Regions from separate parts of the Jeotgalibaca sp. MA1X17-3 genome, predicted to be linked through region 3. Evidence: predicted binding sites of a transcription regulator. Region 3 holds the regulator's gene; each other region holds the start of a gene.
What was found. The regulator NrdR, encoded in region 3, represses ribonucleotide reductase genes. The targets are predictions, from matches to a motif close to ACACNATATATNGTGT.

Region 1: LZ578_RS05895 (deoxynucleoside kinase) is a predicted target of NrdR. The motif match lies at 3,440-3,455, and genes of this name have one in related genera.
Region 2: nrdH (glutaredoxin-like protein NrdH) is a predicted target of NrdR. The motif match lies at 1,740-1,755, and genes of this name have one in related genera.
Region 4: LZ578_RS10695 (vitamin B12-dependent ribonucleotide reductase) is a predicted target of NrdR. The motif match lies at 4,758-4,773, and genes of this name have one in related genera.

The regions. Positions count from the first base shown of each region.
Region 1 is NZ_CP090983.1:1,183,114-1,189,326, reverse strand. Features, by position in the region: gene LZ578_RS05905 (FAD-dependent oxidoreductase) at 1-1,146, opposite strand, end outside; gene LZ578_RS05900 (glycerol dehydrogenase) at 1,406-2,503, opposite strand; gene LZ578_RS05895 (deoxynucleoside kinase) at 2,678-3,331, opposite strand; gene LZ578_RS05890 (DUF5412 domain-containing protein) at 3,564-3,917, opposite strand; gene LZ578_RS05885 (hypothetical protein) at 3,963-4,400, opposite strand; gene LZ578_RS05880 (aldehyde dehydrogenase) at 4,550-5,935, opposite strand; gene LZ578_RS05875 (ROK family protein) at 6,176-6,213, opposite strand, start outside.
Region 2 is NZ_CP090983.1:244,782-250,994, forward strand. Features, by position in the region: gene LZ578_RS01240 (ABC transporter ATP-binding protein) at 1-1,589, opposite strand, end outside; gene nrdH (glutaredoxin-like protein NrdH) at 1,860-2,093, shown strand; gene nrdI (class Ib ribonucleoside-diphosphate reductase assembly flavoprotein NrdI) at 2,090-2,467, shown strand; gene nrdE (class 1b ribonucleoside-diphosphate reductase subunit alpha) at 2,454-4,625, shown strand; gene nrdF (class 1b ribonucleoside-diphosphate reductase subunit beta) at 4,668-5,630, shown strand; gene nrdD (anaerobic ribonucleoside-triphosphate reductase) at 5,712-6,213, shown strand, end outside.
Region 3 is NZ_CP090983.1:1,842,849-1,849,061, forward strand. Features, by position in the region: partial or broken gene thrS (threonine--tRNA ligase) at 1-639, opposite strand, end outside; T-box leader at 704-941, opposite strand; gene dnaI (primosomal protein DnaI) at 991-1,917, opposite strand; gene LZ578_RS09260 (replication initiation and membrane attachment family protein) at 1,917-3,362, opposite strand; gene nrdR (transcriptional regulator NrdR) at 3,365-3,895, opposite strand; gene coaE (dephospho-CoA kinase) at 3,973-4,578, opposite strand; gene mutM (DNA-formamidopyrimidine glycosylase) at 4,575-5,432, opposite strand; gene polA (DNA polymerase I) at 5,523-6,213, opposite strand, start outside.
Region 4 is NZ_CP090983.1:2,136,922-2,143,134, forward strand. Features, by position in the region: gene LZ578_RS10670 (heme-binding protein) at 1-117, opposite strand, end outside; gene LZ578_RS10675 (AbaSI family restriction endonuclease) at 212-1,081, opposite strand; gene LZ578_RS10680 (hypothetical protein) at 1,110-1,676, opposite strand; gene rlmD (23S rRNA (uracil(1939)-C(5))-methyltransferase RlmD) at 1,889-3,274, opposite strand; gene LZ578_RS10690 (diacylglycerol kinase) at 3,419-4,432, opposite strand; gene LZ578_RS10695 (vitamin B12-dependent ribonucleotide reductase) at 4,808-6,213, shown strand, end outside.

The DNA.
Region 1 (6,213 bases), 660 kb from region 3:
ATGGGAATCTTTTTCATAATAGATTTTCATTTTCACTGTATTATCTTCTTCGTGCATGAAGTCTGGACGAATTTTTTCTTCTACATAACTAGAAAGAATTTCGTTTTTACATTGATCTACATCAATTGCTTTAACCCCTGTTGTAGCAAAATGATAATCGAAAAGAGACAATCCAGATGTTCCTTGAACACCCATCATTTTCATAGTAGGTTTTACAATGTTTCTAGCAGCTACAATTCCTTGACGACGTGCGTTTGAAGCCAATGGAATGGTCACTTTCGTTTGTGTTGGGTTTAATAGAATAGTTGTAGCATCTCCAGCAGCAAAGATATCTGCTTCAGAAGTTTGCATGTACTCATCTACTTCAATCATGCCTTTGGAGTCTAGTTTAACAATATCTTTCAGCCATTTAGTTGCTGGTGTAATTCCTGCAGCAATCATAACCGTATCTGCTTCGTATTCACCTTTATTTGTAATAACTTTTGTTACCGCACCATTTTCTCCAACAATTTCTTTTACCATTTCACCTGTTTGAACTTGTACATTTCTTTCTTTAAGATCTTTTTCTAAGATACTCGTAAATTCTTCATCTAAGTAGGTAGGTAAAATATGATCTAAATTGTCAATAATGGTTGTTTCAATTCCTGCTTTTACAAAGGATTCCATTACTTCAATTCCGATATAGCCTGCACCAATTACAACAGCCTTTTTCGCTGTGTTCATTCGTTTTTTTACTTGATCTGCCCACTCACGACCGCGTAAGTAAAAGACCTGCTCCAAATTCGTTCCTTCTACAGGTAACTCAAATGGAACTGCTCCTGGAGTAAGAATTAATTTATCGTAGGTTGCTGTAGATTCACCTTCTGATGTTTTTACTGTGATGGATTTTCCTTTTGGATCGATATCTATTACTTCACTATTCGTGTGAACATGCATTCCTTGTTCTGTATAGGATTTTTCATTGGCATAATGTAATTCATCCAATGAGTTTGAAACACCTTCTAGATAGGATTGAATCCCGCAAGACAGGAACGAAACAGTCGTACCCTTTTCATAAAGATGGATTTCTGCCTCTGGTTGTTCTTTTAACACAGTTTGAACAGCTTCATAGCCTGCATGAGATGAACCAATAACGATAACTTTCATTTAAAAAAACCTCCATTTTATTTATTTTAAATTTTTTAATATAAACTAATTATATACCTAGATTATAGTTATTACAAACTAGGTACCTATTCAGCTTACTAATAACGAGAGTAAAAAGCAAGGATAGAATATTATTTATAGAACCTTCTAGACATAAACCTAAATATAAAAATAAAAACAGGAATGAACACATATCTTTCCTAAAAAATTAGGTCGATACATACCCATTCAATGCTTAATTATTTTTAAATACTCATCATTATTTTTCTAATGAACGCACATAACTATCGGTAGCAATCAATGCACTTGCAACATCATCAGCCGTCACTACAAATGGCATATCATGGATTGTTTCACCTTTTTGAGTTGCTAACTGTCCTACTTTTAATAAATCTTCATAACTGGCATTTTCTAGCTTCATTTCTTTTAAGGTCGTTGGTAAATCTAATGCTTGATAGAAATGAATGTATTGGTCCAAGACTTCTTTTGGTCTGTTTTCTAAAAATAACTGGGTTAAGGTTCCATAGGCTACTTTTTCACCATGAGTTAAAGAATGAATATCCCCATCTAAAGCTGTAAACCCATTATGAATAGCATGTGCTGCAGCTAACCCACAACTCTCAAAACCAATTCCACTTAACAACGTATTCGCTTCTACGACTGCTTCTAAAGCAGGGGTTACAACCTTAGCTCGGCAAGCCTCCATTGCTTGAAATGCATACGTGAAGAGGGTTTCCTCACATTTTTTTGCAATTGCTTCTGCAGCTAATGTTGATTTTCCTCCAGCCATTGTATTTCCATTTTTCTTAATAACCGCACTACCCTCTACCCAAGTAGCCATCGCATCAGCAATCCCTGAAGCTAATAAACGCGGAGGTGCTTTACTAATTACTTCCGTATCCACTAATACTAATTCTGGATTTGATTTGTAGAATAGATACTTCTCGAAGGCTCCCTCTTCTGTATAAATAACAGAAAGTGCAGATGTAGGTGCATCAGTAGAAGCAATAGTTGGAACGATTACAACTGGAATCTCTAACTGATCACTAATAGCTTTGGCAGCATCAATCGTTTTTCCGCCACCAAGTCCAATCACAACATCAACTGTTTGATTTGTTCCAATTTCACTCACACGATCAATCTCTGCTGTTGATGCTTCCCCATTAAATGGCACTCGCGTTACATTCATCGACTCTTCTTGCATATATCCTTGAAACGTTTCACCAGCAATGTCCCAAACAACATCATCACATAGTAACAATGCAGTCTTCCCTAATTTTTTAATATAGGGTACTCCTGATTTGAGAACACCTTTCCCTTGCACATATCTAGACGGACTTACAAACACTTTTTCCATGTTATTCCTCCTCATTAAATGTGTGGTTCACTGAAAAACATTAAAACATTTTTTATTTGTGTACTTATTCACTTACTTATAATATAGCTCTTTTTTATGAAAAAAGCAATTTGTACTTAAATGCTTTACCGAAAAAACGATAAAAAAAGACACCCTTTATAGGATGTCCATTTCTTATACATGTAGAGGGATTCGAATATCTTCTAATGCTTTTTCAATTATATTCATAACCACATCTTCTTGTTCTGGAAATTCTACAATATCAAATTCATCGATAGAAATGGCAATTTTTGGTGAGTGATCATACGATTCATACCAATTTTGGTACTCTGTCCATAACAACTTGAAGTAGTTATAACGATCATCTCCTACTTCTACTTTTTCAAAATCTCTTCCTCTTTTTTCAATATGAGCTAAGATTTTTTCAAAAGATCCATGAAGGTAAACTAATAAATCTGGACTCTTCTTCGGAGTTCCTTTCAATTCTTCCATCATATTCGCTAAGAGATCATTATAAATATCCATTTCTATGCTTGAAATATTTCCTTGCAAGTGATTAATACGTGTAAATAACTCGTCTTCATAAATAGAACGATCCAATACATTATTGTCATCACTCAGTGCATCTTTTATACTTTTGAATCGAGCGTTCAGGAAAAATATTTGCAAACTAAAGGCCCATTGCTTTGGATTCTCATAAAATTTATCTAGTACTGGATTGTACTCCACACTTTCATAGAATGCCTCTGTTCCTAATCGTCTTGAAATCATTTCTGTATAAGAGCTTTTTCCAGCCCCAATCATTCCAGCCATTACAATCACGCTCATCTCGTCCCTTCCCTTTTCATTTTTTTATTATATGTAGGAAGATTCGCTTGATTTAAAAATCATCCAAAATCCAAAACATACAACATATAGTACCAAACTATGCTTTTATCACTATATATTGTATTACAAAATTAGTTCTGATACAACCTTAAAAAAGTATTTTACTAATTTTTTGGAGGATAACAAAAAAAGACACCCGCAGGTATCTTCTTCAATAAAATGGGTTAGATATTCACTCTCTTCTGAAATCAAATTTTTCATCTTCTACTTCTAATTCGATTCCATTAATTCGAACGGTATCATCATCCATCCATTCAATTTCTACTTCTTCTTCTCGATTATTCCAATAAATATTTTTAGCTTTTTTATTAGAATCATTAAAATGTAGCTCTCCTCTAATTGCATACGAGGTTGTCGCTCCGCCATTTGTAAGATAAGCCTTTATTGTATAAGTCTCTTTTGGTGATGAAACATCAGCTATTAATTCACCTTCTGGCAGTCGGTTCATATCAAAAAATGCCCAGTAGAATCCATATGATAAAAGTCCTACTATTACTAGAAGTGATAATATAATTTTCTTCTTCATAAGAAAGGATTCCTCCTTTTAAGGAAGCCATAGCTGCATACTTATTTAGCTAATTTTTCGAATCGGACGACCTTTTCGATCGTAAACAAAATCGCGAGCTTTTTTACTGTCTGCCATTGCAACAATCAATCGATCACGAAATGGTTCAGCTAGCTCATCAAACACACAAGATTCTTCATCTAGAATTAGTTTGAATCGGAGCACTTCTATTTCTCCAGGTTTTTTTAATTGGTAACTTCTCGTTGGCAACTTGCCTTCTATTTCTCTTTTTTCAATACGGTAAAAGGATTTCTCATCTTCGTAGATCAGTTCTAGTGCCCCGGTATTTGTACGTATATATTCTACATCAGAATGTTTTTCTCCATGTAGGTCCCACCAAGCTTTAATTCCTTCAATCGCTTCTTCTTCGCTTTTGTAGCTACCGTGTTCTTTGCGTACGTCACCAATGCGACTTACCCAATAATTCGTGTATACTGTTTGCATCTATTCATCCACTCCTTTTAAATGAGGTATCCCTAGTGTATCGTATTTGGATGAAAATTACATTAGAAAACAGTCGACTTTATAAAATTCAAACCTTTTCTTAGAAGTTAATTATTATATATCGAAATACTCTTTTTTAAGATATTTTTTTACTTCATAAATTTCTTAATCAAATTCAAGCTTTTAGTTGTATAAGGAGGATAGAGCATATCTAATTTAATCCATTTACTTTTTTCAACGATTGATTTTTGATGAGTAAATTGGATAAAACTATCTTTTCCGTGATAATTCCCTATCCCTGATTGACCTACCCCTCCAAATGGCAGACTGGAATTAGTCAAATGAAGAATTGTATCATTTACCACCCCACCACCAAAAGAAAGTTCGGACAGTACTTTTTCCTTTATTTGTTCTTCTTCTGTAAACAAATACAAAGCTAGAGGTTTTTCTCTAGACTTAATCGGTTCGATTACTTGCTCAGTAAATAGATCAGATTCATACGTTAAAATAGGTAACAGTGGACCAAATATTTCTTCAGACATCAGTGCGTCATCCCACTTAACTTGATCGACAATCGTTGGAGCTACATACTTCGTTTCTTCTTCTACTTCTCCACCAAGTGCAAGAGTCCCTGTTGTTTTTTTCAGTAAAGAGTTCATTCGACTTGCGTAGTTTTTAGTTGCCATCCGTCCGTAATCAGGACTATCTTGGGGCTTTTCTCCATAAAACTCTTTGATATGGTGAATTAAAAGTGAAAGAAACTCATCTTTTACATTTTCATCCACTAATACATAATCAGGTGCTACACAGGTTTGACCGGCATTTAAATACTTTCCCCAGACAATTGTTTTTGCTGTTTGATTTAAGTCAGATTGCTTTGTAACAATCGCTGGACTTTTTCCACCTAATTCCAAGGTAACCGGTGTTAAGTTTTCTGCCGCAGCTTTCATCACTACTTTTCCTATACGAGGACTTCCCGTAAAGAAAATATAATCCATTGGTTGTGCTAACAACTCGGTCGTTACCTCAACTGCCCCTTCCACTACTTTTATGTAGTTGCTTTCGAAGGTGTCCTCTACCATTTTTTTAACCACTCTTGATACCGTTGGAGTTAATTCAGAAGGTTTGATGATTACTGTATTCCCCGCAGCAATCGCACCTATTAATGGTTCAATTACTAATTGGAACGGATAATTAAAAGGCCCAATAATCAACATTACCCCGTATGGCTCAGATAAAATATAACTCTTCGAACCAAATAAAAAAATAGGATTCTTTGCTTTTTGAGGTTTCATCCATTTTTTTAGTTTCTTCTTTGTTTCTCGTATATTACCTAAAACGTAACCAATTTCTGAAGAATAAGACTCTACTTCACTTTTATGCAAATCTTGGTACAAAGCATCTATAATTTGAGGTGAATATGTTTGAATGGCTTGATATAATTTTTCTAACTGTTCTACTCTAAATTCATATGATTTCGTTTGGTTTTGATTAAAATAATCTTTATGTTCTGAAACGATTTGTGTGATTTCCATTCGAATACAGCTCCCTATTAAATCTTTCCTTTATTATAAAGGAAAGAAAAGTAGAAATCTCATTAACTGTTTTCATAAAAAAAGAATAGATTTCTCTATTCTAAAAAAACGGCTTAAATATATACTAATATGACGTATACTTTATTTTACATTTCATTATTTTAATACAAAAGCTGCACTCAATGTTACTTTAGATTTAATAAATGTAATCAACGTTACTCATACACTATAGATTTTAAGCTAATTATTTTTTTGTAAAAAATGATAAACAGAACCTA
Region 2 (6,213 bases), 800 kb from region 3:
GTAGCGAGACGGTGCGCAATGATGAATGTCGTTCTACCAGCAGCTAACGTGTGTAGGGACTCTTGAATAACTTGTTCTGTTTCAGTATCTAATGCAGATGTAGCTTCATCTAAAATTAGAATGGGAGGATTTTTTAAGAACATACGGGCAATAGACAAACGTTGCTTTTGTCCTCCAGACAATTTAACTCCACGTTCTCCGATGATCGTATCAAACCCTTTAGGCATTGCTGAAATAACGTGATCCAAATTAGCCATTTTTGCAGCGGCGACTACCTCTTCTTCTGTAGCATCTAATCTTCCATACAAAATGTTTTCTCGAATAGTTCCTGGGAACAAGTAAACATCTTGTTGGACTACTCCAATTTCATTTCGTAGAGATTCCAATTTCATATCTTGAATATCCATACCATCAATAGTAATTTGACCACTTTTGATTTCATAAAAACGAGGTAATAGATTACAAAGAGTTGTTTTTCCCGCGCCACTTGGGCCAACAAAGGCAATCGTTTCTCCAGCATGGACAGATAGATTGATCCCATCTAAGACTGGCTCAGACTCTTCATACCAGAAAGAGACATCCTTATATTCAATATCCCCTTTTAGATCTTGTACATGTCTTGCATTGGCTTTATTTTGGATAGAAGGGGTACGATCCATTTCTTCAGTAAAACGTCGGAAACCAGCAATTCCCTTTGGATACATTTCAATCATATTATTCACTTTTTCAATCGGCCGTACAAAAATATTTACTAATAGAATAAAACCAACAAAATCTCCATTGGTTAATTCTCCGCGGATTGTATAGTACGAACCAAAGAAAAGTGCAAATAAATTCATTAAACGAATCATAAAGTAATTGTAAGAAGAGCTAAACCCCATCATCTTATAAAATAATAGCTTCGATTTTCGGTAGAATTGGTTTAAATTTTTAAAACGTTCCGCTTCATGTTCTTCATTTGCAAAAGCTTGAACAACACGGATCCCACTAACAGATGCTTCAATTCCAGCATTGAATTCTCCTAAGCTTTCAAATATTTTAGTATTTACTTTCGTCATTCTTTTATTGAAGAAAGAAATAGCAAATATAATAAATGGAACCATACAGACAGTTGCGATTGCTAATTTCACATGTACGGTTGTCATTAAAGCAAAAGCACCTAGTAAGGTAATAATGGTAATGAAAATATCTTCAGGACCATGATGAGCTACTTCAGAGATTTCAAATAAATCTGTAGTCAACCGAGTCATTAATTTTCCAGTTTTATTGTTATCGTAATAACTAAAAGGTTGTTTTTGCATATGTGTAAATAATTCCTGACGCATATCGGTTTCAATGTTTACGCCTAACATGTGTCCAAAATAGGTTACGATAAATTGAAAAACAGTGTTTAATGCATACAAAGAAAAAAGTGCTATGGATGCAAAAATAATTAAATTCCAATTACCAACAGGTAAAATCGTATCAATTACTTCTTTAACAGCTACAGGAAAGGCTAATTCTAAAACTGCGGCAATAACGGCACAAGTAAAGTCCAACATGAATAATTTTTTATATGGTTTATAGTAATAAAAAAAACGCTTGAGCATAATTGCCCCCCTTTAGAATCTCTCTAAAAAAATACACCTCATCATTATGCCATACAAAAAAAGAAGAGACAACTACCATCGAAACGAATTAAAGTTGACAATATATTACAAACTTTGATTTAAAAGTGGGATGTGGTCCAATCCAACTGAACACAACATATAGTGTTATTTATATTTCCAGGCACATATATGGTGTTTTTAGTTGCTTATATATATTTCTCTTGTAAAATAGGACTATAAAACAAACAGACAGAAAAAAGGAGAATTGATATGGCAGAACAAATGATTACAGTCTATTCAAAACCGGCATGCATGCAATGTAACTTTACTAAAAAATATTTAGATCAAAAAGGTTTAGTCTATGAAGTAAAGGATATTATGGAATCTGAAGAAGCTTTAGAAGAAGTTCGAAAATTAGGATTTCAGTCTCTACCTGTAATCCTTGCAGAAGGTATGGCAGCATTTAATGGCTTCCGTCCCGATTTGTTGGATCAATTGGCATGAAAATCGTTTTTATTAGCTTAACGGGTCAAACGCGTAAATTTGTTAAAAAGCTGAATATGGATTCACTCGAACTTTCTGCTGCCAACCCGTTTCAGGTAGTAGAGGAGCCTTATATCATTGTGACACCTACCTATGATAAAGAAGTTACCGAGATTTTGAATGACTTCATAGAAACCGCTAATAATCAGCACTTTTTGAAAGGTGTAGCGGGTGGAGGAAATCTAAATTTCGGTAAACTTTTTGTTTTTACAGCCAAAGATTTGGCTCATGACTACAACGTTCCCTTCTTACATTCATTTGAATTCCAAGGAAATGAAGAAGACGTTAACTTAATAAAGAAAGCGGTCGATCAAATTGACAATTACACTTCCTAAAACACAACCTAATGAAATTACTTATTTTAAACTAAATAATGAAGTAAATCGTCCTGTTAATCAAACAATTCCTTTACATAAAGATAAGGAAGCTGTGAAAGCTTTCTTCAAAGAACATGTGATTCCTCATACTGTTTTATTTGATTCTTTAGATGAAAAATTGGACTATTTGATTGCAGAAAATTTTATTGAAGAAGAGTTTGTAGCTAAATATCCTAGAACATTCATAAATGATTTGGCAAATTTTTTAAAAAATGAAAAATTTCGTTTCCGATCTTTTATGGGAGCATATAAATTTTACACGCAGTACGCTATGCGCACTAATGATGGAGAATATTATTTAGAAAACTATGAAGAAAGAATATTATTCAATGCTCTTTACCTAGCAAATGGTGACCAAAAATTAGCTTGGAATATAGCAGATGAAATGATTCACCAACGTTACCAACCAGCTACTCCAACTTTTTTAAATGCCGGACGTAAGAGAAGAGGAGAATTCGTTTCTTGCTTCTTGATACAAGCAACGGATGATATGAATAGCATTGGACGTACCATTAATAGTGCGTTGCAACTATCTCGTATCGGGGGAGGAGTAGGTGTAAATCTTAGTAATTTACGTGCTGCAGGTGACCCAATTAAAAAAATTGAGAACGCCTCTAGTGGAGTGTTACCTGTAATGAAGTTATTGGAAGATAGTTTCAGTTACTCCAACCAACTAGGTCAACGGAACGGTGCTGGAGCGGTCTACTTAAATGTTTTCCATCTAGATGTTTTATCCTTCTTATCTACTAAGAAAGAAAATGCAGATGAAAAAGTTCGTGTAAAAACACTTTCTCTAGGTCTAGTTGTTCCAGATAAATTTTATGAATTAGCTGCAGAGAATAAAGATATGTACTTGTTTAGTCCATACGATGTGGAACGGATTTATGGTAAACCATTTGCATATGTAGATATAAGTAAAGAATATGATTCTATGATTAATAATGATGAAATCCGTAAAACAAAAGTAAATGCTCGTGAAATAGAAAATGAAATTTCTAAGTTGCAACAAGAATCAGGTTATCCGTATATTATTAATATTGATACAGCGAATCGTGAGAATCCAATAGATGGAACTATCACGATGAGTAATTTATGTAGTGAGATTCTACAAATCCAAGAACCCTCTGTTATAAAAGATGATCAAACATATGAAATATTGGGAACCGATATTAGCTGTAATCTTGGCTCTACAAATATTGTTCAATTGATGCAATCAATAGACTTTGGAAAATCTATCGATACAATGGTACGAGCTCTGACATTTGTAACCGATCAGTCTAGTATCGATGCCGTTCCAACCATTCGCAACGGTAATGATCAATATCATACTATTGGGTTGGGTGCTATGGGTTTACATACGTTCCTTGCTCTTCAAGAAATGCAGTACGGATCTCCTGAATCAATTGAATTTACAGATAAATACTTTATGCTTTTGAATTATTATACACTTCAAGCAAGCAATCAAATGGCCAAAGAACGAAAAGAAACGTTCTACCGTTTTGAAGAGTCTGACTATGCAAATGGATCATACTTTGATGGGTATATAGAAAACGAATTAAGATTTGAGCATCCAGAAGTAGAAGCTTTATTCCAATCGATTGAAGTACCTACTGCGTCTGACTGGGTAGCGCTGAAAGAGTCGATACAGCAACATGGCTTGTATCACCAAAATCGTCTTGCTGTAGCTCCAACAGGGTCTATCAGCTATGTAAATGAAACATCCGCAAGTATTCACCCAATCACTCGTTTGATTGAGGAAAGACAAGAGAAAAAGACTGGGAAAACATATTATCCAGCTCCTTATTTATCAAATGAAACTTTACCGTATTATCAATCTGCCTATGACATGGACATGCGCAAGGTAATCGATGTGTATGCAGCAGCTCAAAAGCATGTGGACCAAGGAATGAGCTTAACTTTATTCCTCCGTTCAGAAATTCCAGAAGGTCTTTACGATTGGAAGGAAGGACGAACTACAAAACAAACCACTCGTGATTTGAATATTCTAAGGCATTACGCATGGAAAAAAGGAGTCAAATCTATTTATTATGTACGTACCTTTACCGAAGATGAAGAAGAAATCGGTTCAAATTCATGTGAAAGTTGTACGATCTAGTAAAATTTTGAAAGAGTCATAGTAAGAAGGAGTATGTCATCTATGGAAAAACAACAATATAAAGCAATTAACTGGAATCAGATTGAAGATGTAGTTGATAAATTAACTTGGGAAAAATTAGTAGAGCAATTTTGGACGGATACTCGCATTCCTATTTCAAATGACTTACAAGACTGGGCAAAACTTTCTGCAGCAGAGAAAGATATGATGGCAAAGGTATTCGGAGGACTAACCCTCCTGGATACTCTCCAGTCTGAAGATGGTGTAGACTCACTAAAACGAGCCATCCGAACGCAACATGAAGAAGCGGTTTACAACAATATACAATTCATGGAATCCATGCACGCTAAAAGCTATAGTGCAATTTTTAGTACATTAAACACAAAAAAAGAAATTGACGATATCTTTACTTGGACAGCAGAAAATCCAATGTTACAAAAGAAAGCTCAAATGATTTTGGATGTCTATCAAAATGGTACTGATCTTCAACGAAAAGCAGCTAGTGTCTTTCTAGAATCATTTTTATTTTATTCTGGTTTCTATGCACCTCTGTATTACTTAGGAAACAGCAAACTAACAAATGTCGCAGAAATTATTAAATTAATTTTACGAGATGAATCTGTACATGGTACGTACATCGGATATAAATTTCAAATTGGATATAACCAATTGCCAGAAGAAGAGCAATCTGTTTTAAAAGATTGGGTTTATGAGCTGATGTTTACCTTGTTTCAAAATGAATCAGATTATACACATTACTTGTATGATGATATTGGATGGACAGAAGATGTGCTGACATTCTTGCGTTATAACGCTAATAAAGCACTACAAAACTTAGGATTTGATCCGCTTTTCCCTGATACAGCAAATGATGTAAATCCGATTATTATGAATGGAATTTCTACGGGAACATCGAATCACGATTTTTTCTCACAAGTAGGAAATGGGTACTTGTTAGGAATGGTTGAGTCGATGGAAAATGAAGATTATTCAAAATGGCTTTAATTTCTTAAAATTAAAAAGTAGAGGGCAGCTTCTCAGAAGGCTGTCCTACATTGTAAGGAAAAAGAAGGCGAGGATGAAGTGATGTTACAAGAAGAGACAATCATTACAACACAAGAAGGACACTTACCAACAAGGCTACAAATTCAAAAAAAAGATGGTCACCTTGAACCCTATCAAACAAATAAGCTACAAAGAGCATTGGCAAAAGCACTAAAAAGTGTAAAACCAGAGGCAGAAGCAATTCAAGTAGCGAAGTATTTAGCTGCAGAAACAGAAGAGGAAAATTATCTACCTGTAGAAGGAATTTTAACTGGTTTTGATATGGATAGGATTGTGAAAAAAGTACTGACTGCTCATGGATATTTCTCAGCATGGGGAATGTATCAAGAATATCAAGCTCGCAAGGAAGCTATGCGAGAAAAAAATCGTGATATGGACAGTATGATTCAAAAACTACTGAATAAGGATAAATCCATTGTCAATGAGAACGCTAACAAGGATAGTGAAGTTTTTAACACACAGCGTGATTTAACAGCAGGAACGGTAGCAAAGGCCATTGGTATGCGAATGTTGCCTCTTCAAG
Region 3 (6,213 bases):
TCATTTTATTATCTGAATTCCACGCCAGTATGCTCCTGCTAATGAAAGTAGTTTGAATACTTGAATACGGCCGGTTGTAGGAACATGGACACCACGACACAAATCAGTAAAGTCATCTTGCGTATATACAGTCAGAACTTCGTCTTCTGGTAAATCATTAATTAATTCAACTTTGTAAGGATCTTCTTTAAATAATTCTAATGCTTCCTCTCGTGTTACGGTTCCACGAACAATAGGATAATTAGCCTTTACAATATTCATCATTTCTTTTTCTACCAATGGAAGTTGTTCCTCAGTAAGTTGTTCAGATTTATCCGTATCATAGTAGAAACCAGTTGCGATAGCTGGACCTACTCCAAAATGAATTTCAGGGAAAAGTCGTTTTAAGGCATGTGCCATCAAGTGAGCGGTAGAGTGACGCAAGATTCCTAATGCATCCTCATGCTCTGGTGTAATAATTTCCAAATCACCATCTGTTTCTAACGCTTGATGATAATCGATCAATTCTCCATTAAATTTACCTGCTAAACCTTTTTTAGCTAGGCTTTTACTGATACTTTGTGCAATTTCTTGAACACTGCTACCTTTTTCAAAACTTTTCTTGTTTCCATCTGGAAATGTAATTTCTATTTCTGACATCGAATTCTCTACCCCTTTATTTTTTTATAAAAAAAATCCCATTTCTGAATACAATTGCATTCAGAAATGGGACGTAATGTACGTGGTTCCACCCAAAGTTTAGTCTTCTTTTTGATATATAAATCATCAAAAAAATTGACTCTCTTAGTCGCTATAACGGGCAGCCCGGACTTTTCTATTCCTTATATTCTTCAAAAAGTCTCTCAAAAGTGGTCCAATAAAAAGTACATTAGGATGTCTCAGCCGTCCATCCCTCTCTTTAAATGAAATCTTTTTATGGGTGTCTTTCTCATTGATTTGTTTTGTTTTTAATATAGCTATTAAACCATTAACGTGATCAAAAAGCAAGGATCACTCTTGTAAACGACGATTTTTCCCGGTCATTTTAACTTGTTTAGATAAATACAGAACGCGCTCCATTAACCTCTTTGCTTTAATCGGCTCATCTTCTCCACGATTCCCTACTCGGAAATGCTCTTCTAATTCTTTAAAATTAAGATTAGAAGAAAAGAAAGTAGGTAGCTCCTCTTGCATTCGATACTGTAAAATAACTCCTAATACTTCATCTCGTACCCAAGTAGAGTTAATATCTGCTCCAATATCATCTAGCATTAATACTTCTGCTTTTTTGATAACATCTAATTTTCCAGAAACGGAATTATCCGCTATGGAAGCTTTCATCTCTTGAGTGAAAGTAGGGTAATGCATCAAGGTTGTAAGATGTCCTCGAAGAGAAAGTTCATAGGCAATCGCACCTAGTAAGTATGTTTTCCCTACTCCAAAAGGTCCATAAAGATACATTCCACGGTGATGGGCATGGGGTTGATCGGCATAGCTTTCAATAAAATCAAATGCAAAGTCTAATACCTCCATACGATCACTCGTCTTTAAAAATTTATCCATCGTAGCAGAACGAACATCTTTGGGAACGTTAATCGATTGAATACGTCCACGTAACTCTCTTTCTTTTTCTTTCTTAATGGTTTCAGCGGTCGGTCGGTAAACTACATCGATATATCCAGCATTTAAAGCTAAATGAGGCTCATATCCAGGATTTTGACCGATTTTCCCTTGTTCCAATTTATTTTTCTCATTTAAAAATTCATATAATTTTGAATAACTATTTGAAATCATTTCTTGAGATAGGAGTTCTTGATGCTCATCAAAAAATGCTTGGATGGCTGGATCTGCATGAACCGACTCAATCATCTCTTGATATTGTTTACTAATTTTGGGATCACTCATATACTTTCGAAATCCCTTTCCAACATGGTCCATCATTTATCTCCTGCCTTTCCAGCATCTCTAAACTTCTTCAAGCGTTCATTTAATTTTTCTTGTACGTCATCTGGGAGTAACTCTTCTGAATGAACAGCATTTTCTCCCGTAGCCCATTCCGGTAGTTTCTCAATTTTTCGAACTACATTTTTACCATAATAAGTGGCAGTAGAACGTTTTTCTTGTCTACGTTCTGCACTAGCTATTTTCTCTCCAACAAATTGTTTTGATTTTTCAATCGCTTGTTCCGGTAGCTCCACATTAGATTGAGTCCAATCATTAGCAATTGCCTCCGCTACCCCTTTGCTCATTGTAGGTTTTTGTTGAATCACTAACATATAATAAATCAACATATTTAAAACAGCTGGACTAATACTATGTTCATCAAGAAGAACTTTTAATAGTTTCTTTTCATTAGCCGTTACCGTTCCTTTTTTCTGATTTTTTATATCAGTAATAAATTCAATCGGACTAAATCGTTCACTCATGCTAATTAACTTGATTTCTTTTTCTGTATACCCAGATTTTTTAAGTTCTGCTTTGCGGTCAACTGATTTTGATTTAGTTTTTTCAATTTCTTTTTCAACTTTATCTTGTACTTTATGACCGGAAGACCCTTTCCTACCATAAGCTTCTGCAACTTCATTCTCTAATTCTTTTCTATCTACAATGCCGGTCTCTAAATTAGTAGCACGAAGAACAAAGGATGAGATACCCATTTCATCAATTCCATACAAGGTATGCAGCACTGTAATTGTCTTCTTCAACTCTTTTGTGAGGGCTCCTTCGCTGAAATATTCTTTTTCTAGAAGTTGTTCTAAAAAAGAAAAATCAAAGGAATTTTCTTGAATTTGAGGTACGTTCCCTTGTTGAGAGCCAATCAATTGCAGACCACTTTCTGAATGATTCTGAGAAATTTCTCCCTGTTGTTGATAAGAGTTTTCTGAAAAATCATAGACACTTAAAAATGATTTCGTAATGTCTTTCAAGTTCTTTTGATTTCTTTTTTGAATACTAAATCGTTCTTGCAAGGCCAACAACTTTCTTTCCCCCACTCGATCGAGTAATAGGAGACGTAAAAGATCATCTTCAAAGAAGTGTTTGCTACTTACGGGAGGACAAGGTTCATAGACATACTCTTTGTCTGTGCCTTCTTGCATATAGGTCTTTAAAAGACCAATTCCTTCCAAACGAACCCTCGCTTGGTAAAATTCAGGAATTCCCATTCCCAGAAGAGAAAATAATTCCGAATGTAAATGTTCTCTACTACGTGATGTGTGTTCATCTACCTCGGAAAGAAGGGTCATATAAAGGCTATACGCATGAGAACCAATAATTGGTTGGTAGAGGAACGTTATTATTTTTTTGTCTATATCAGTAATAAAACAATTTTGTTGAATTAAGAAAGAGTCTTTTGGACTCAAACTTTTCCACGGATAACTCATTTCTAACGACCCTCTTCATTCAATGGTAAATCTTTTTCATTATTTTCTTTAGGAAGTTCTTTTTCTGGTTGTTCACCATTCATTTTCTTTTCCATATTTTTTAATTCTTCTAAAAACGTTTTTCGGTCTGAGAATTGACGGTATACACTAGCAAAACGAATATAAGCAACATCATCAATCATTGCCAACTTATCCATCACATATTCTCCGATTTCCATACTAGGAATCTCATTTTCTCCTAGAGCACGAATTTCTTTTTCTACTTGGGAAACGATATCTTCTAACTGCTCCAAAGCAATTGGACGCTTTTCTGAAGAACGAATTAAGCCACGTAACAATTTTTCTCGATTAAATTCTTCACGTGTTCCATTTTTTTTGATAACGAGGAGTGGCGTTTGTTCAATTCTCTCAAAGGTCGTAAACCGATGATGACATTTTTCGCATTCTCTTCTGCGCCGAATAGAATTACTTTCTTCCACCGGACGGCTGTCTACAACTTTTGAACCGTTGTACTGGCATTTAGGACATTGCATCTTTTCGACCCCTTTCTACATGGTTTTATTAACGTTAGTATAGCATATTTCCATGCCAAAAAAGTCTATTTCCTTGCTTATTCCAGTAAGCTAGCATTTTCTTTCAGCCAAGAATCCAATTGGAGATATGTATCTTCAATACTTCCACTATTATTAATCAAAATATTGGCTTTTATTCTTTTTTCTTCTATTGGCATTTGAGTGTGGATTCGATCTTCAGCTTGTTCTAGCGTAAGTTTATCTCTATTCATCAATCTTTGGATTTGCAATTCTTTTGGCACGTACACTACCATAACTAGATCACAATCTATTTGATAGTTTGTTTCATACAATAGTGGAATATCCCAGACAATAAGTGGAATCCCTTCTTCAGTGAGTAATTTCGTTTTTGTTTGGATCCATTCTCGTATCAAAACATGTACGATCGAATTCAATATGTGTCGTTTTTCTTCTTGAGAGAAAACAAGTTCACCTAATCGTTTTCGATTTAAAGAACCATCTTCCAAAAGGATCTCTTCACCAAATGCTTCTACTATTCTTCGTAAACCTTCTGAATGCGGCTTGACAACTTCTCTTGCACCAACATCCGCATCTACAACAGGAATACCTTGTTCTGCCAGATAGTTAGCGACGGTTGATTTCCCTGTAGCAATTCCACCAGTTAATCCAAGTATAAATGTCAAAGAGGGGTCCCCTCCTTATCAATAGGAGTGTATGGTTGACATTGAGGGCAAAAATGCGTTCCTCTTTGAGCTACTTTTATTTTTTCAATTGGTGTTCCACAACGAGGACATGCTTCATTCTTTTTTCCATATACATGAAGGGATACTTGAAACTCGCCTGCTTCGCCTAGTGTATTTTTATACGTTCGTATCGTAGATCCACCTGCTTGAACGGCACGACCAATTACATCAATGATCGCATCATGTAACTGTTTGACTTCTATTTTTGTTAATGTATTTGCTGGTTTGAGTGGATTAATTCGTGCTTCAAAAAGGGATTCATCTGCATAAATATTACCAACTCCCGCAACAACTTGTTGATCTAAAATGGCCGCTTTGATCGTTCGTCTAGTTTTAGACAGGGTCTGTTGAAAATCACTTGTACAAAATCTTTCTGGTGTTGGTTCTGGCCCTAGTTTTCTAATAGGTTCGTATTCGTCTTGCTTGTCAATTGGAACTAATGTAAAGCGACCAAACTTGCGGACATCCAAGTAACGTAAATCTCTTCCATCTGTAAGGTGAAAAACAACATGCGTATGCTTTTTATATTCCTCTTTCCTACTCGTAACTTCATATTTCCCTTCCATCCGTAGATGAGAAATCATAGCCCAATGATCTAACAAAAAGATTAAATATTTTCCTCTTCGTTCAATCGTATGAATCTTTTCGCCCTTTAATTTCTCTGCAAATTTTTGTGATGAAAATGGTGGAGTAATCATTCGACTCCAAAAAACATCAACGTGTTCTATAGTAGACCCTGCCACTAATGTGTTCAACCCTCGTCTTACCGTTTCAACCTCTGGTAATTCTGGCATCCTTTCTCCCCCTTTACTCGGTTCAGAATAAAGAGAAGGAAGCAGGAACGTATTTGATGTTCCCATTCTTCCTCCTCTTTTTTTATTCTATTATGCTTCGTACCAACTATCTCCGTATCCACTTTCTACAATCAAAGGTACTGTTAAGGAAACAGCTTGTTCCATTACTTCAGGAACTAATTTTTCCAAAATAGGGATTTCTTCTGCGGGACATTCGAATATTAGTTCATCGTGTACTTGTAAAAGCATATTTGCTTGTAGATTTTTTTCTTTTAAAACTTCTTGCATACGAATCATTGCTACTTTAATGACATCCGCTGCGGAACCTTGTATAGGTGAATTGATAGCAGTACGTTCTGCAAAGGAACGCAAATTAAAATTACTACTATTAATATCTGGTAAATATCGCCGACGATGGAATAACGTTTCAACAAATCCAGTTTCCTTTGCTTCCTTAACGATAGATTCCATATACCTTTTAATTCCTGGGTATTTTTCAAAATAACGATCGATAAATTCCTGAGCTTTTTTACGTGTAATTCCTAAGTTTTGAGAAAGTCCATAGTCACTAATTCCATAAACAATTCCAAAGTTTACTGCTTTTGCCTGACGACGCACATTTGCGGTAACTTCTTCTGGATCACTAATTCCAAAAACTCTCATAGCGGTAGAACTATGAATGTCTTGTCCTTCAATAAAAGCTTCTTTCATGTGGTCATCTTCTGAAATATGCGCTAAAATTCTTAATTCAATCTGAGAATAGTCAGAAGCAAATATTTTC
Region 4 (6,213 bases), 290 kb from region 3:
AATTTCTGGATCACTTGCATCTTCATATTCAACAATCGAAAAGTCAACATATTTTCTGATTTCAAAGGCACCATCTTTTATCAACACTTCATAATCCGGTGTTTCATACTTACTCATAAAATCACTCCTTTCAAAATCAACTTTATCCTCTCTTCTATTATATTCGTTTCTAGATGGAAACGCTATCTATAGACAACCATGCGCGTCAACGTTAACTTATTTTTTTGTGTGGAAAAGTTTTAACAGTAACTGAAACTCTTTTCCAAATTAAACATCTATTTTTTATTGAATCTGTTATATCTAGTTTGAATTCTCCTTTAAATTTATACATGATATGTCCTAAAGGTCCTTTTACTTTAGCAAAAACAATTCTTTTGTGTTTTTTATTTTGAATTACTCTGTTTATGTGCTCATCTCGCTTATGTTCATGCTCATTTCTTTCCCTAATTAAAGTACCATCTGGTGAAATTGAATTATCCCACTCTCCATTTGGAAATAACTTTGGAAACCAAAGGAGAACATCATCATAATAGGGATGAATAGCTCCACCTTTTTGGTATCCTTTATAATTATGGCCAAACACATTTGTAACATCTTTAATAGTTTTAAACGCTACATTATCACTTAATCTAATTTCTCCTTTTTTTATATAAGTATCAGGAGAATATTCTTTTTCGACATCCCAAGGAATAAAGTCGTTTCCCATTTTCTTTACTTTTTCATTTATATAATCAACTATTTCATGAATTTGTTCATGAACTTCTTTTATACCTTTAGTTACATCTATTCTCTTTATTTCATGATTCGTAACACTGATTATATCCCTTTCTCTGAATCGATCTCTTTCATTTTGAATAGTTGATTGGTGATAACCTTCATCAATTTCAATATGTAAATTGAGTTGTGGAAAAAACATATCAGTGAGTGCATACTTACCATCTTCTCTTATTACATATTGTTGAGTAACAAACTTTATATTTTCATTATCCAACCTATGCCATATCCTTGTAATTACATAGTTTTCATCATTTTTTTTATTTGTTTTAGCTAACTGTGCTTTAATAAATTTATACTTTATCATCCATTTCCTCCCATTCATATTTATTTTTTTATTGAAACATTTCATTACTAATATTTCTAATCAATTCACAAAAGCATTCCCATTCAGCTGGGTATTTATTACTGCCACTTCTTTTCAAGTTTCGTTTTTCACGGATCATTTCTACTTCCCATTGCATGCCGTCTAGCACGTCTGGTTCTTCGTATCTTCTTTTCCAATTTAGTAAGTTGACCTTCCTTAATCCACTAATAAACATCGCTAAATCTTCATCTGAAAATTCTTTTTCAAGCGAATTACGGTCTCCCCTATATTTCCATCTGAGTTTTTTATCTTGGAAATGAATCATCACTTCATAGTGCCCATTAAAGAATCCCCCAACGGAGGCTCGTAGACCGATAATCTCATTGTAAGCTGCATGAATTGCTTCGTCTGCTGTCCAATTTTCACCGCATTTATTACAATGATATTGTGGCCGATATTCAGAATTCATATCGCCACCTAACTTAGTTTTACATTTTTCTTGCTTCTTAAATACCTCTGCTGTCGGATAATCATATCTTATTTTTTGAACATCGAGTGTTCCGCAAGTAAAGCATTTTTTATAACGAATTGCCATTGTCTCATCCACTCATTTCTAATTTATAATTCTCTATTATAAACGATGAATCTTTCATTACTTTCTAAAACCTACTCTGTAAACTCACCTACTGATAACTAATTCTATCAAATAAATCCTATTTCCGTTTCTTTTCTACAAAAATAAGGTTTCCCAGTTGGACATTATTTCATGCCGCTGGAAAACCTTATTCTATCAATGTTTTTTAATTATTACTCTTCAATCTTTGACAGCAATACCACAGTCTCTACATGTAGTGTTTGTGGGAACAAGTCAACTGGTTGAGCAGACTTCGTAATATAGCCATGTTCAGCAAAGATTCCTAAGTCTCGTGCTAATGTAGCTGGATTACAGCTGACATAGACAATTCGGTCTGCGTCTACTCCAATTGCTGCTTCAATAAACGCAGGATCTAATCCTTTACGTGGAGGATCAACTACTAACACATCCGCTTTAACACCTGCTTTTACCCATTTCGGCATAACTTCTTCTGCTGCACCTAATTCGAAAGTTACATTGCTGATGTTGTTTGCTTTTGCATTTTTTTCGGCCATTAAAACGGCATCTGGAACAACTTCCATTGCATATACATGTTTTGCTTTGTCGGCTAGTGCCAAAGAAATGGTACCAATTCCACAATAAGCATCGATTACTGTTTCTTCACCTGTTAATTGAGCAGCGTCGATTGCTAATTGATATAATTTTTCGGTTTGTACTGGATTTACTTGATAGAAGGACTTAGAGCTGATTGCAAAGGTATGTCCAAGTAACTCATCATGATAGAAATCTTCTCCGTAAAGTACTTTTGTGTCTTCACCTAAAATAACATTTGTACGTTTTTGGTTAATGTTTTGAACAATACTAACTACTTCAGGAAGTTGTTCTACAATTTTTTTCACGATCTCTTTTACGAATGGAATTTTCAACGAACGGGTAACTAGTACAATCATCATTTCACTAGTGTACGTCCCTCTTCTTACCATAATATGACGAATGGTTCCTTTATTACTTGCTTCATCATACGCTTGAACACCATGTTCTTGAAGGATATCTCTTACTTTGATAATCGCTTCGTCAATTTTAGCATCTTGAATATGGAAGTCTTCCATTTCAATTAGTGTATGTGTGTTTTTACGGAAAAATCCGGTAATTAACTTACCATCTTTTTGACGTACAGGAATTTGGGCTTTATTACGATATCTCCAAGGATTATCCATACCAATCGTAGGAAATACTTCTACATCTGGTAATTTACCAATGCGAGTAAGATCTTGTTTGACAATGTTTTGTTTGAAACGCAATTGTCCTTCATAACTTAAATGTTGAAGGGGCATAGTTCCGGCTCTCATTCCTAGGTGGTCTACTTCTTTTACACGATCTGGAGAAGTAATTAGTAATTTTTCTAAGCGGGCATATCCAAATGATTTACCTACTTTCATAATTTTGATAACTGCTTTTTCACCTGGTAATCCGCCGGCAACAAATAGAGGAAATCCTTCTATTTTAGCTACTGCCATTCCTTCTGATGTTAAGTCTACAAATTCTGCTTCATACGTTTCATTTTTTTCTACTGGTGCTTTTCTTTTATCTTTGCTCATATCGTTCTCCTTTTATGGGTGGTGTAATTTTTTATTTTTTGATTTTTTTGTCATGTCAATTGAGTGAGTAGTTGGACCAACACTATACCATTTTTAAAGCTTAATTCGGTAATAAAAAGTATTTTTTTTAGATAAGATAGTCATTTAATTAATTCCATCGTAAGGAAGGCTGTTATCATCTAATTCTTCTGGTCGAAGAGTCTCCATTTCTTTAATGAAAGCCACTTTATTCTTTTTAGAATCAATTGGATCGGCATATTCCGAAGTATTTCCCATTATGTAAATATGCTGTTGTAGGTTCACAAAAGTAACGGGATCGTCTCCCCCATATTCTCCATCCAAATTAATCATGAGACGTTGTCCATCCCGAGATTCTGCTTTTACATAAGAGGTTTGTTTGTATAGCACATTTGGATTATTAATATGATTTCCATTATTCAAAACAGAAGCCAAAACTTGTAGTATTTCAAAAATACTTGCTGTTTTAACTACAAACAGTGTAAATTTTCCATCTCCCAATAACATATCTGGATCAATCGTTTCAAATCCCCCAGCAGAATTGGTTAAAGCGACAATGAACATAGAGGCAATTCCATCAAATACACCATCATCATATTCAATCCGCATGTGAATCGGCTTAATACTGGGAAGCTTTTCAGCACCTTTTACTAAATAAGCAAGGTATCCAAAGATTGTCTTCAATTTGATCGGAACTTCATAACTTACATCTGATAAGTAGCCACCTGCCGCAATATTCATAAAATATACATCATTTGCTTTCCCAATATCCATCGGGATGGCATGTCCAGCTGCAATAATCTCTGCGGCCTCTAACAAATCAGAACGAGGGATTTTAAGAGCACGAGCGTAATCGTTTGTTGTCCCAGCAGGAATAATACCAACTTTAGGGCGATTTTCTAAGACAGCAATGCCATTGATCACTTCATTTACGGTACCGTCGCCCCCAGCAGCAACAATCAAATCAAAGTGATTTAGAGCCGCTCGTCTTGCCTCATCACGTGCTGAGTATGGCTTTGGAGTTGTCTCAAACGCACTTGTTTCATAGCCTGCTTTTTCTAAAATTTGAAGAATTTCCACCATGTTTCTTTTTAACTGCTCTCTTCCTGCTGTTGGATTATAGATTACTCGAGCTCTCATCTGATGATCCTCACCTTTCTTTACTACGTTTATTTATCGTTCTAAAAGGTTCATATAAAGAAGAAATACAAGCCTCTCCACTTCTTCTGTTATTAAAATCATACCATAAATAAAGTGTTTTTTTCCTAGAAGTATGTCAAGAATTTTATTATATAAAAATTGCTCGCTCTATATATTCAAGATGACATTTCTTATATTGGGTTTTTTTAATGATAAATCGTCCTGTCACGTGCTTTCATTTTTATATCCTTCCTTCCACAGAATTGTTCACTAGCTTTTTCTTTGTGTGTGGTTTAGTATATATAGTGAATAAAAAGAGCGTTTAGCACTACATATAGTGTTTCTCTTTACGATTTTAAGATAGGAGTGATAGAAGTGGCAACTGAAATTCCAACCACTTTGAAGCAAGGTTATGAAAAACTAAATAAAGATATTGAACATTTTGATCATGTCTTTCCAATTACTGAAGATATGAAAATTACTTATGATGGAGTAGCAAGACTAGTCATGCTCGATCGTTATTCCTTTAAAGATACAAAAAAAGAAACACTTTCCGAAGGTGACTTCGTTATTTTAACTGTTAAAGAGGACCCAAAATATCCTGCTAGAGGAACAGGTACCATTCTTTCTCTTGATTGGGATAAAGGTACGGCTCGCATTGAAGTTTCAGATGCGTACAAGCAAACTCTTGATACATTTGGAATGGAAGAAGAAGGAATTGTAAACCGTCCTATTATTACACTGGATAAACCTTTAGAATTATACTACGAGCAAATTGCGATGCGAAATGCACATGGTCTTGCCGAAGTTGAAATTTCTCCAGAATTACGTCAAGAGGCTTTCTTAGAATTTTATGAAGAACAAAAAGCTAAAAACTTTATTCCTGCTGGACGTGTCCTTTATGGAGCAGGGTCTGGTACGGATGTTACCTATTTCAACTGTTACGTAATGCCTTTTATTCCTGACTCACGAGGTGGTATTTCTGAACACCGTAAACAAGTCATGGAAATTATGAGTCGTGGTGGTGGTGTAGGTACAAACGGTTCTACTTTACGTCCTCGTCATGCACTAGCACGTGGAGTAAACGGCCGTTCCTCTGGATCTGTTTCTTGGTTAGATGATATTGCAAAACTAACCCACTTAGTAGAACAAGGTGGTTCACGTCGTGGAGCCCAAATGATCATGTTGACCGATTGGCATCCAGATATCGTTGAATTTATTATTTCTAAAATGCAAAACCCACGTATTTTGCGTTATATCATGGAAAACTTTGAAGATGAACAAATTCAAATGATGGCTCATGATAAATTAAAATTCACACCTTTTTCACCTAAAGAAATTAATATGTATACAGGAATTGCAAACTACAAAAACATTTCTGGAAATGGTGGTTTTGATCCTTCTGTCATTCGTGACGCTGAAATGAAATTACGTGATGGTGGGACCTATTCTGTAACAGATCCAGAATTCCTTACCGGCGCAAATATCTCAGTATGTATTACCGATGACTTTATGCAGGCTGTTAAAAATGATGAAGACTATGAGCTTCGCTTCCCTGACGTAGAAAATTATTCTCCTGAAGAGATGAAACACTACGACACAGAATGGGAAAATTGTGGAGATGTTCGTGAATGGGAAGCGCAAGGAAATGCGGTTCGTACCTATCGTACAATCAAAGCGAGCGATTTATGGAAACTAATTAATGTATGTGCTACTTATGCAGCAGAACCTGGTATTTTCTTTATCGATAACGCGAATGAAATGACGAATGCAAAAGCATA